DNA from 3 places in the Burkholderia savannae genome. Region 3 is predicted to be linked to each of the others. Evidence: riboswitches for the same ligand, from Rfam matches in the RefSeq annotation. Region 3 holds a riboswitch; each other region holds the start of a gene.

Evidence for each region. A riboswitch is a leader RNA that binds a small molecule or an ion and turns the genes downstream of it on or off. The one in region 3 is predicted to bind cobalamin.
Region 1: linked by a shared signal. The riboswitch ahead of cobG (precorrin-3B synthase) and the one ahead of WS78_RS14625 (TonB-dependent receptor domain-containing protein) in region 3 are both predicted to bind cobalamin.
Region 2: linked by a shared signal. The riboswitch ahead of WS78_RS09745 (HoxN/HupN/NixA family nickel/cobalt transporter) and the one ahead of WS78_RS14625 (TonB-dependent receptor domain-containing protein) in region 3 are both predicted to bind cobalamin.

The regions. Positions count from the first base shown of each region.
Region 1 covers NZ_CP013417.1:1,953,138-1,956,404, reverse strand. The annotation lists gene WS78_RS09685 (precorrin-8X methylmutase) at 1-245, opposite strand, end outside; gene cobG (precorrin-3B synthase) at 238-1,653, opposite strand; cobalamin riboswitch at 1,762-1,969, opposite strand; gene WS78_RS09675 (bifunctional cobalt-precorrin-7 (C(5))-methyltransferase/cobalt-precorrin-6B (C(15))-methyltransferase) at 2,055-3,267, shown strand, end outside.
Region 2 covers NZ_CP013417.1:1,969,748-1,973,014, forward strand. The annotation lists gene cobW (cobalamin biosynthesis protein CobW) at 1-757, opposite strand, end outside; gene WS78_RS09745 (HoxN/HupN/NixA family nickel/cobalt transporter) at 823-1,884, opposite strand; cobalamin riboswitch at 2,235-2,494, opposite strand; cobalamin riboswitch at 2,954-3,186, shown strand.
Region 3 covers NZ_CP013417.1:2,967,664-2,970,930, reverse strand. The annotation lists gene WS78_RS14645 (EVE domain-containing protein) at 1-445, opposite strand, end outside; RNA gene ssrS (6S RNA) at 521-702, opposite strand; gene WS78_RS14635 (cell division protein ZapA) at 784-1,098, opposite strand; gene WS78_RS14630 (hypothetical protein) at 1,095-1,445, opposite strand; cobalamin riboswitch at 1,648-1,909, shown strand; gene WS78_RS14625 (TonB-dependent receptor domain-containing protein) at 1,978-3,267, shown strand, end outside.

The DNA of each region.
Region 1 (3,267 bases), 1.0 Mb from region 3:
CCTTCGGCCACCATCCGCGCGTCGCACAGAATCGGCGCGCCGGCCGCGAGCGCCGCGCGGCCCGCCGCGCCCGCGCCGTCGGAGAATCGCAGGTCGCGGACGATGTCGACCATCCCGCACGCGTGGATCACGCGCACCGCGAGTTTTTCGAGGTCGGGCGGCACGCCCGTCAAATCGGCTTCCGCGCGGATCGTCGCGAACGATTCGCGGTAGATCGCTTCGCCGTCGCGAAGGTAGTCAAGCATCCAAGTCATCCTGAGTGGGCCGCGCGTCGCGCGCGAGCGCGGCGGCGGCCTGGTCGATCGTCAGTTGGCGCGCGACGGCGCGGCCGAAGCCCGTCGCGCCGTCGCGCCGATAGAGGTCGTAGCGGCCCGCCGCGTTCGCGACGAGCGTGTGCTCGGCCGCGTGCGGCAACGCGCAGGAGCGCGCGCAGCCGCTCACGTGCACGTCGACGGGCGCGGCGAGCCGCCCGGCGAGCGCGAGCGCGTCGCCTTTGGTGTCGGCGGGCGAGCGCGCGCAGCCCGTCGAGCCCGCGCACGCGACCACGTGCGCGAGCGGCGCCGACGCGTCGCAGACGAAGCCGAGCGCGGCCAGGCGCGCCAGCGCGTCGCGCGCGGCGTCGCGCGCGACGCCGGGCAGCATCACGCCTTGCCATGGCGTGATGCGCAGCGTGCCGTCGCCGTGCGTGCCGGCGAGCGCCGCGAGCGCGTCGAGCGTGTCGGCGTCGAGCCGGCCGAGCGGCGGCTGCGCGCCGACGACGCGGCGCGCCGGGTCCCGCTCGGGGAGGATGCCGAAACGCAGCGACGCGTCGACGCGCGCGCGTCGCCAGCCGGCAAGTTCCGCGCCGCGCCGCAGCGCGAACGGCAAGCTTGCTTCGACATCCGAAAGGAACGCGTCGGGCGCGCACGTCGCGAGCAGATCGCGCATGCGCGCCGCGCCCGCCGGCGCGCGCTCGACGAAGCGCGTCACGAGCGCGCGCACGCATGCGAGCGCCTGCGCCGGCGCGACGGCGGCGAGCGCGCCGGCGTGCGGCGCGACGGGCTCGCCGTCGACGGGCGGGCAGCCGGCGAGGCCGAGCGCGAGCCATGTGTCTCCGTGTGCGTCGCGCAGCGCGGACAGCCAGATGTCGTGCGGGTGATCGAGCGCGGCGAGCCGCTCGCCGCCGTCGAGCAGCACCGAGAACTTCGGCGACAGCGCGGCGCAGCGCGGCTCGGTCTGCAGCATGTCGAGAAGGCGCGCGGCGAGCGCGGCGCTGTCGACGAGCGCGTGCGGATCGCGGCCGGCCGTCGGGCTCAGCATCACGTTACGCACGTCGTCGCGCGCGGCGACGCATGCATCGAGCGACGCGGCGGGCAGGCCGTCCGCGAGCGGCCCGAGCCCCGCGTCGATCAGCGCGCGGCTCGCGCGCGCTTCGCTGCCCGCCTTCACGCCGCGCAACTGCAGGTTCGCGCGATTGGTCGCCTCGATCACGCCCGAGCCGAACGCGCGCGCGACGGCCGCCACCGCGCGCGCCTGCGCGGCGCGAAGCGCGCCGCCCGGCAGCTTGATCCGGCACAGGCCGCCGTCGCGCGCGGCGACGATGCGCACGAGCCCCGGGCACGCGCTCGCGGCGCGAGCGGCGTCGGAAGAAAAAACGGCGGCGGAAGGGTTCAACGGCGCTCCGGATCAGGCGTCGCGCGGCGGCCCGAGCCGGCCGGTCCGCGCGGGATGCGCACGGGCGGCGGGCTGCGGCATCGGTACACCCCGCCCGATGTTGGATGGCACGAACGAAACGTCCCGGCAGGTCTCCTGGCTGGCAGGTCGTCATCCGCAGCGGGCCTTCCCGGCGGCCGCGGGTGGGCGGCGTGACCAGTGGCGTGGATCGGATGCGGACTCGCTGCTCACAGTTGCGGGGGCAGCCGCAGCGGCGCGGCGCGCCCTGCGTTCCCTCTTGGGCCCCGTGGGGCGCCGGTCGACGGACGCTGTATTATGCCTTTTTTCGTGACGTCCGAGCGCGGGATGCGCTGCGCGGGCGACGCTTTCAGGATCGACAGGAACACGATGGAGTACGACGGATGACCGCGTGGCTGACGGTGGTGGGCATCGGCGACGACGGATACGCGGGGCTCGGCAGGAGCGCGCGGCGCGCGCTCGCCGAGGCGGCGGTGGTGATGGGCGGCGAGCGGCATCTGGCGATGCTGCCGGCGCGGCGTGGGGCCGAGCGCGCGCCGTGGCCGAAGCCGTTCGATCTCGCGCCGCTCCTCGCGCGGCGTCCGGCGCGCGTGTGCGTGCTCGCGAGCGGCGATCCGATGCTGTTCGGCGTCGGCGCGACGCTCGCGCGCGCGCTCGCGCCGCACGAATGGCGCGTGCTGCCCGCGCCGTCTTCGCTGTCGCTCGCGGCCGCGCGCGTCGGCTGGGCGTTGCAGGACGTCGACGCGGTGTCGCTCGTCGGCCGCCCGCTCGCGTCGCTCAATCGGCATTTGTATCCGGGCCGGCGTCTCATCGTGCTGAGCGCGGACGGCGCGACGCCCGCCGCGCTCGCGCTCGCGCTCGCCGCGCGCGGCTTCGGGCCGAGCGCGATGACCGTGTTCGAGCATCTCGGCGGCCCGCTCGAGCGGCGCATCGACGCGCGCGCCGACGCGTGGGGCGACGCGCGAACGGCGGCGCTCAACCTCGTCGCGATCGAATGCCGCGCATGCCCCGCGCGCGCCGACGCGCCGCGCCTCGCGCTCACGCCGGGCCTGCCCGACGACGCGTACCGCCACGACGGCCAGCTGACCAAGCGCGATCTGCGCGCGCTCGCGCTCGCACGGCTTGCGCCCGCGCCCGGCGAATTGCTGTGGGACGTCGGCGCGGGCTCAGGGTCGATCGGCATCGAATGGATGCGCGCGCATCCGAGCTGCCGGACGATCGCGATCGAAGCGCATCCGGAGCGGCAGCGCTTCATCGAGCACAACCGCGACGCGCTCGGCGTGCCGGCGCTCGAGCTCGTCGCGGGCCGCGCGCCTGACGCGCTCGCGGGCCTGCCCGCGCCCGACGCGGTGTTCGTCGGCGGCGGCGTGAGCCGCGACGGCGTGCTCGACGCGTGCTGGGCCGGCCTGAAGCCCGGCGGCCGTTTCGTCGCGCACGCGGTGACGCTGCAGGGCGAGGCGGCGCTCGTCGCGTGGCGCGAGCGGCACGGCGGCGCGCTCACGCGCGTATCGGTCGCGCACGCGCAGCCGCTCGGCGGCTTCGACGCGTGGCGGCAGGCGCTGCCCGTCACGCTGTACGACGCGCGCAAACCGCGCG
Region 2 (3,267 bases), 1.0 Mb from region 3:
CGGGATCGTCGGCCGAGCCGTGGTGATCGTGGCGCAGGTGAATCGTCTCCTCGGACGCGGCGTTCAGGCCGAGCAGCGTCGCGAGATCGAGCTCGCCGCGCTGCGCGCGCACGATCTTCACCTGCGGCGCAATCTCGTCGCGGATCGTCGTCTCGACCGACGCGAGCGCGCCGTCGTCGAGCAGATCGGTCTTGTTGACGATCACGAGATCGGCCGACGACAGCTGATCGGCGAACAGCTCGTGCAGCGGCGATTCGTGATCGAGGTTCGGGTCCGCGCGGCGCTGCGCGTCGACGGCGACCGGGTTCTCGGCGAACTGGCCGAGCGCCGCGGCGGGCGCGTCGACCACGGTCAGCACCGCGTCGACGGTGAAGCTGTTCTTGATCGACGGCCAGTTGAACGCCTGCACGAGCGGCTTCGGCAGCGCGAGGCCGGACGTCTCGATCAGCACGTGGTCGATGCCGGCTCGGCGCTCGACGAGCTTTTCCATCACCGGATAGAACTCTTCCTGCACGGTGCAGCAGAGGCACCCGTTCGCGAGCTCGTAGAGCTGGCCGTCGGCTGCGCGGCCCGCTTCGTCGCAGCCGAAGCCGCAGCCCTTCAGGATCTCGCCGTCGATGCCGAGCTCGCCGAACTCGTTGACGATCACGACGATGCGGCGGCCGCCCGCGTTCTGGAGGATGTGGCGCAAGAGCGTCGTCTTGCCGCTGCCGAGAAAGCCCGTGACGATCGTCACGGGAATTTTGCGCATTTGCATGGTGGTTCCGTTGGTCGGTATCGGTTCGAATCGGTTCGATGTCAAGGCGGCCGCGAACGCGCGGCTCATGCGGAGATCGTCACGTCGATGTCGTCGTAGCGCCTGATCCGGTAGATGAGCGCCGAGACGGCCCAGCTCGCGACGAACAGTCCGATCACGAAATAGCCGAGCACGCCGAAGTGCTCGGCCGCCATCGCGACGAAGTCCCAGAGGCCGCCCTTGAGCGCGAGCTTGTCGCCGACGAGGGCGAGCGCCTCGATGCCGCCGATCACGACCGCCACGAGCACCGACACGAACGTGATCGTCATGTTGTAGTAGATCTTGCGGATCGGCCGCACGAACGCCCAGCGGTACGCGCCCATCATCATGATGCCGTCCGTCGTGTCGACGAGCGTCATGCCCGCGGTGAAGAGAACGGGCAGCGCCATCACGGACCAGAACGACAGCCCGCCGTGCGCCTGCGTGGCCGAGATGCCGAACAGCGCGATCTCGGTCGCTGTGTCGAAGCCCAGGCCGAACAGGAAGCCGATCGGATACAGGTGCCAGCTGCGCGACACGATCGCGAACAGCGGCCGGAAGATCCGCGCGAAGAAGCCGCGCCGGTTGAGCAGCAGGTCGAGATCCTGCTCGACGAGCGGCTCGCCGCGCCGCACCGCGCGGAACGTCCGGTGCACGGAGATCAGGATCAGCAGGTTCGCGAACGCGAGCACGAGCAGGAAAAACGCCGACACGCTCGTGCCGATCACGCCGCCCCACGCCTTCATCCCTTCGAAGCGCTCGGCGAGCGTCGCGGCCGTCAAGGCGACGGCGACCGTCATCAGGATCACGACCGTCGAGTGGCCGAGCGAGAAGAAGAGCCCCGCGCCGAGCGGATTCTTTTTCTCGTGCATCAGCTTGCGCGTGACGTTGTCGATCGCGGCGATGTGGTCGGCGTCGACCGCATGGCGCAGCCCGAACGTATAGGCGAGGAGCGCCGTGCCGAGCAGCACCGGCTGGCCGTGGAACGCGGCGAACGCCCAGATCCACGCGCCGACGTTGAACGCGATCAGCAGCGCGTAGATGCCGACGATCTTGCTGCGGAGCTCGGCGGGGCTGTCGTTGAAGAGACGGAGAAACGATTTGAGCATGGCGCTCCCTTTGCGAACCGGTCGACAAACAAGACGAATGCCAACACGCGCGACATCGCGCGCGATGCGCGTGCCGCCGCGCCCGGTTCGTCGTCCGTCCGCGCGCACTGCGCGCCGCTGCGCATTTGCAACGCGCGCGTTTGCGACATGCGCATATGCAACGTGCGCGCCGGCCGCTCGCGCAGATGCGACTCGCGCGGCGCGGGCCGAAGCACGCGGCACCGGACGGGGATGAGCCAGGCAAGGCGGCGTCGAGCGACGCGATGAAGCCGTGGACGACGCGCCGCATCCCCGCGGCGCTGAACCCTGGGGCCGCTCGCCGTCGCGGCGGCGGATGCGCTCGAACGGCGAACGGGCCCCGTGTCTCGGCCGGTATCCGGGCTGACGAAAACGCCGCTTCACCTTCCCGGACGCGATGCGTCCAGTGGTTGGCCGCGCATGCCGGCGGGCATGCGGAGAAGCGGGCGCCGCATCGCTCGCGCGATGCCTTCGCTTACCGTTGCGGGGGCAGCGCAGGTTGGCGAGCCGCGACGCGGCGACGCTCCCTGCTTCCCGTTTGACTGCGTGCGACAAGAACCCGCACGCGAGCACCGAAACGCGAGCGAGTGTAGGCGCGCGGGCGCGGTGCGTCAAGGCGGACAAAAGGCGCGGAAGGACGACGCGGGCGCGGCGGGTGTCGCGCAGCACGGCGGCTGGAACACGTCACGACCGATGGCGGGCCGGCGCGCGAGCGGCGTCGATCGCCGCGCCGCGGCCGAAGCGGCGCGTCGATCGGAGCCGCGCCGGATCAGCCGACACCGCGCGCCGGATGCGGCGTGTCACGGCTGCCCGGCGCGCGAGCGGGCGCAGACGGCGCTCGCGCGCGCAAGCCGGACGCCGCGCCGACGGCCGGCTCGCGCCGCCCCGCGCGGTCGGCCCGGTCGGCCGCCTGCGCATGCCGCGCTGCCCGCGCCGCCCGCCCGGCGCGATCCGGGCGGAGCCGTCGGCCCTCGCCGGCCGCGAGCGCCGACGCCCGCTGCCCGCCCGCCGCGCGCCTTCGGCGGCGTGCCCTCGCGTGTTCGGCGCTGTGCTATCGTATGCGCGCGTTCGGTGCTCGAGCGCGCGACCCGCGCGCTCAGTCAAACGGGAAACAGGAAGCGGCGAGCCCGCGCAGCCTGTGCTGTCCCCGCAACGGTACGCCGCCTGCGACGCGCCCGCCGCGTTCGCGCATTCCGCCATCGCGCCACTGTCCTCGCCACGGACGGGAAGGCGGCGGAATGGCAAGCGGCCAGCCCGGATACCGGCCGACGCAAGGGGCGAGCCGCGCTCGCCGAACGCCCGGTTCCGCGGGGGACGGAACCGGGCGCGCAACCCACGCAGCATGACGCGCCGGCTCGCGAGCCG
Region 3 (3,267 bases):
TCGTGATGAAGCGCCATTCTTCGGGCGTGACGGGCGTGATCGACAGCCGGTTGCCCTTCGCGAGCACGCGCATGTCGGCGAGTTCCTCGTGCTCGCGCAATGCGCCGAGGGAAACGAGCGGCGTCTTCTTGACGAAGCGCACGTCGACGAGCACCCAGCGCGGGGATTCCTGAGTCGACTTCGGATCGTGGTACGGACTTTGCGAATCGAATTGCGTCGGATCGGGGTAGGGCGTCGACGTGACTTCCGCGAGCCCCGCGATGCCGGGCTCGGGGCAGCTCGAGTGGTAGAACAGCACGCCGTCGCCGATCCGCATCGTGTCGCGCATGAAGTTGCGCGCCTGATAGTTGCGCACGCCGGTCCACGGCAAGGTTTGGTCGGCGGCGGCGGCGAGGTCGTCGATGCTCGCCTCGTCCGGTTCGGATTTCATCAGCCAGTAGCGCATGGATCGCAACGACTCGACGCAATGAAAAGGCTGCACAAAAGGAAACGGCATCGGGCTTTGCCCGATGCCGTCGAATAGGCCCCCGCCTTGGCCGCTAGGCCGGCATCCTGAACCTGAGGTTCAGAATTGGTCGCAGTTAGCAGCACTTCGGGTACATCAGACAGAGTGACGCGCGCGCCCGTGCTACAAATTTCCGCAACCGTGCACATGGCATTGGTTCAAGGAATATATGACCTTGGCGAACCAGGCAGGGAAGCTGACTTAACTGTTCGAATCACCTTTGAATTCAGCGGCTTGAACGCGATAGATCAAGCAGTGGCCGAACCTGGTGAAGCATTTTACTGCACCTCGTGCTGTGCGAGCACTGCACCGAGTTGTTCATTCATTTGATGCATTGTACGCCGGATTTCTTCCGCAGGGAACGCTTCTCCGTGACGCACGCTCTGTTGCAGCCTCAGCAGCTCCGATGCGAGCGACAGCGCGGCCATCACGGCGATGCGATCGGTGCCGCGCACCGAGCTGTTCGCGCGGATCTTCGACATTTCCGCATCGACGCGCGCGACCGCCTCGACGAGCGCCGCTTCGGTTTCGGGCGAGCAGGCGAGGCGATACGCCTGGCCGAGAATCGACACTTCGATCTGCTTGGTGCTCATGCCTGTTCTCCGTGGCTCGCCGTGCCTTCGGCTTCATCGCTTGCCTGCGGCGCGAGCAGGTCGAGCTGGTTTTCCGCATCCGGCACGCTTTTCGTGCGCGGCAATTTTTCGAGAATCGCGTTGAGCTTCACTTGCGCGTCGTCGATCTTCGCCGACAGCGTGTCGCGCTCCGCTGCGAGCGCGTTGCGCTCGTCGCGCAATTGCTCGAGTTCCGAGCGCAGCGTTTGCGCCTGCGTGCGCAATTGCGCGACCTGCTCCTCGAGCGCGAGCCGTTCCGCTTGATGGCGTTGATTCAGCGCGATCAGACGGCCGATGTTTTGAGATAGGGTTTCGAGTTCGTTGAGCATGTGCTGCGTCCTCTAAAGACCCAGCATTTTAGCGCGGAATAAGCGACTTTCCGATATCTGTAACGTTTCTAGACGTAACACCCCTGCTTCTCGCCGCGAAATCTCTTCGTCGTTCGTTGATGTCGATCGTGTCGACGACACACGGCGCGACGTTTCTTGCGCTGCGTCGTCGCGCTTTCTTGACGCTGCGGCGCGCGCGCTCCTAAACTGGCGCCGCCTCGGTGCTCGCGCGCTTCGCGCGCGGTTAAACGGGAAGCAGGGCGCGACGTCCGCCGGGACCGAGCCAACCTGCGCTGCCCCCGCAACGGTAAGCGATCGCATCGAATCCGATGCAAGCCGCACTCTCGATGCGTCGGCACGGCCGGCTCGGCCGGCCGCCGGCGTGGTGCCACTGCGCGTTTCGCGCGGGAAGGCGAGGCGGTGACGTCGCGAGCCCGGATACCGGCCGCGGCGGGGAGACGGGCGCGCCCGTCTCCGTGATGCAGGGCCTGCGGGGAAGCGGGCCCCGCTGTGGCTCAACAGGATGTCGTTCATGCGTACCCGTTTCGTCCGCGCAGCGCTCGCCGCTCTGTCCGGACTGCCGTGCGTCGCGCTCGCGCAAGGCGCCGCGGCTGCTCAGCCTGCTTCAGCTGATTCTTCCGTTTCTTCTTCATCGTCTGCGATTCCAGCGGACTCCTTGTCGTCCGCGGCTCCGCCGCCTTTCGCATCCGAACCGGCGTCGGCGTCGGCAACGTCAGCGACATCGGCATCGGCATCGGCATCGGCATCGGCGTCGACATCGACATCGACATCGACATCGACATCGACGTCGACGTCGACGTCGACATCGACAGCGACAGCGACAGCGACAGCGACAGCGACAGCGCCTTCGCGTTCGACGCCCGGCGCGCAGCTCGCGCCGATCGTCGTCACCGCGCAGCGCGCGCCGCAGAAGCTTGCCGACGCGATCCCGCAGACGACGCTCTTCGATGCGCAGGACATCGCCGACAGCGGCGCGACCGATCTGCCCGGCCTGCTCGCGCTCGCGCCCGGCGCGCAGATCGTGCGCAACGGCGGGCCGGGCGCGAGCGCGAGCCTTTTCCTGCGCGGCGCGCAGCCGACACAGTCGCTCGTGCTCGTCGACGGCGTGCGCGTCGATTCGGCGAGCCTCGGGCAGGCGCAGATCAGCCAGCTGCCGCTCGACCAGATCGATCGCGTCGAAGTGGTGAACGGCAACGTGTCGTCGCTGTATGGGTCCGGCGCGATCGGCGGCGTCGTGCAGGTGTTCACGAAGACGGGCGGCGATCATCCGCCGCGCTTCGATTTCTCGGCGGGCTACGGCAGCTATCACACGCAGACGCAAAGCGCGGGCGCATCGGGCCGGCTCGATGCGGACGGCCGGACGACGTTCAGCGTGTCGCTCGCGCGCTTCAAGACGGACGGCTTCTCGTCGCTCGATCCCGCGCTCAAGCCGCAGGCCAATCCGAACGCGAACGGCTATCTGAACGAAAGCGCGTCCGCGTCGCTGCGGCACCGGTTCGACGACAGGTGGGACGCCGGCGTCACGTACTTCCAGGCGAACGGCAAGGCGAGCTTCGACGACGCATACGGCGCGCCGACCGATCTGAATGATCTGTACAGCCGTGTCCAGCAGGTGTCCGCGTTCGCGAACGGCAAGCTCGCCGACTGGTGGACGACGCGCGTGAACGTGTCGAGCGGCAAGGACCGCAGCCAGTCCGCGCTCAACGGCGCATACACCGACCACTTCAATACCGACAACCGCCAGTACACGTGGCAGAACGATTTCGCGATCGCGCGCGGCCACAAGCTTCAGGCGGGCTAC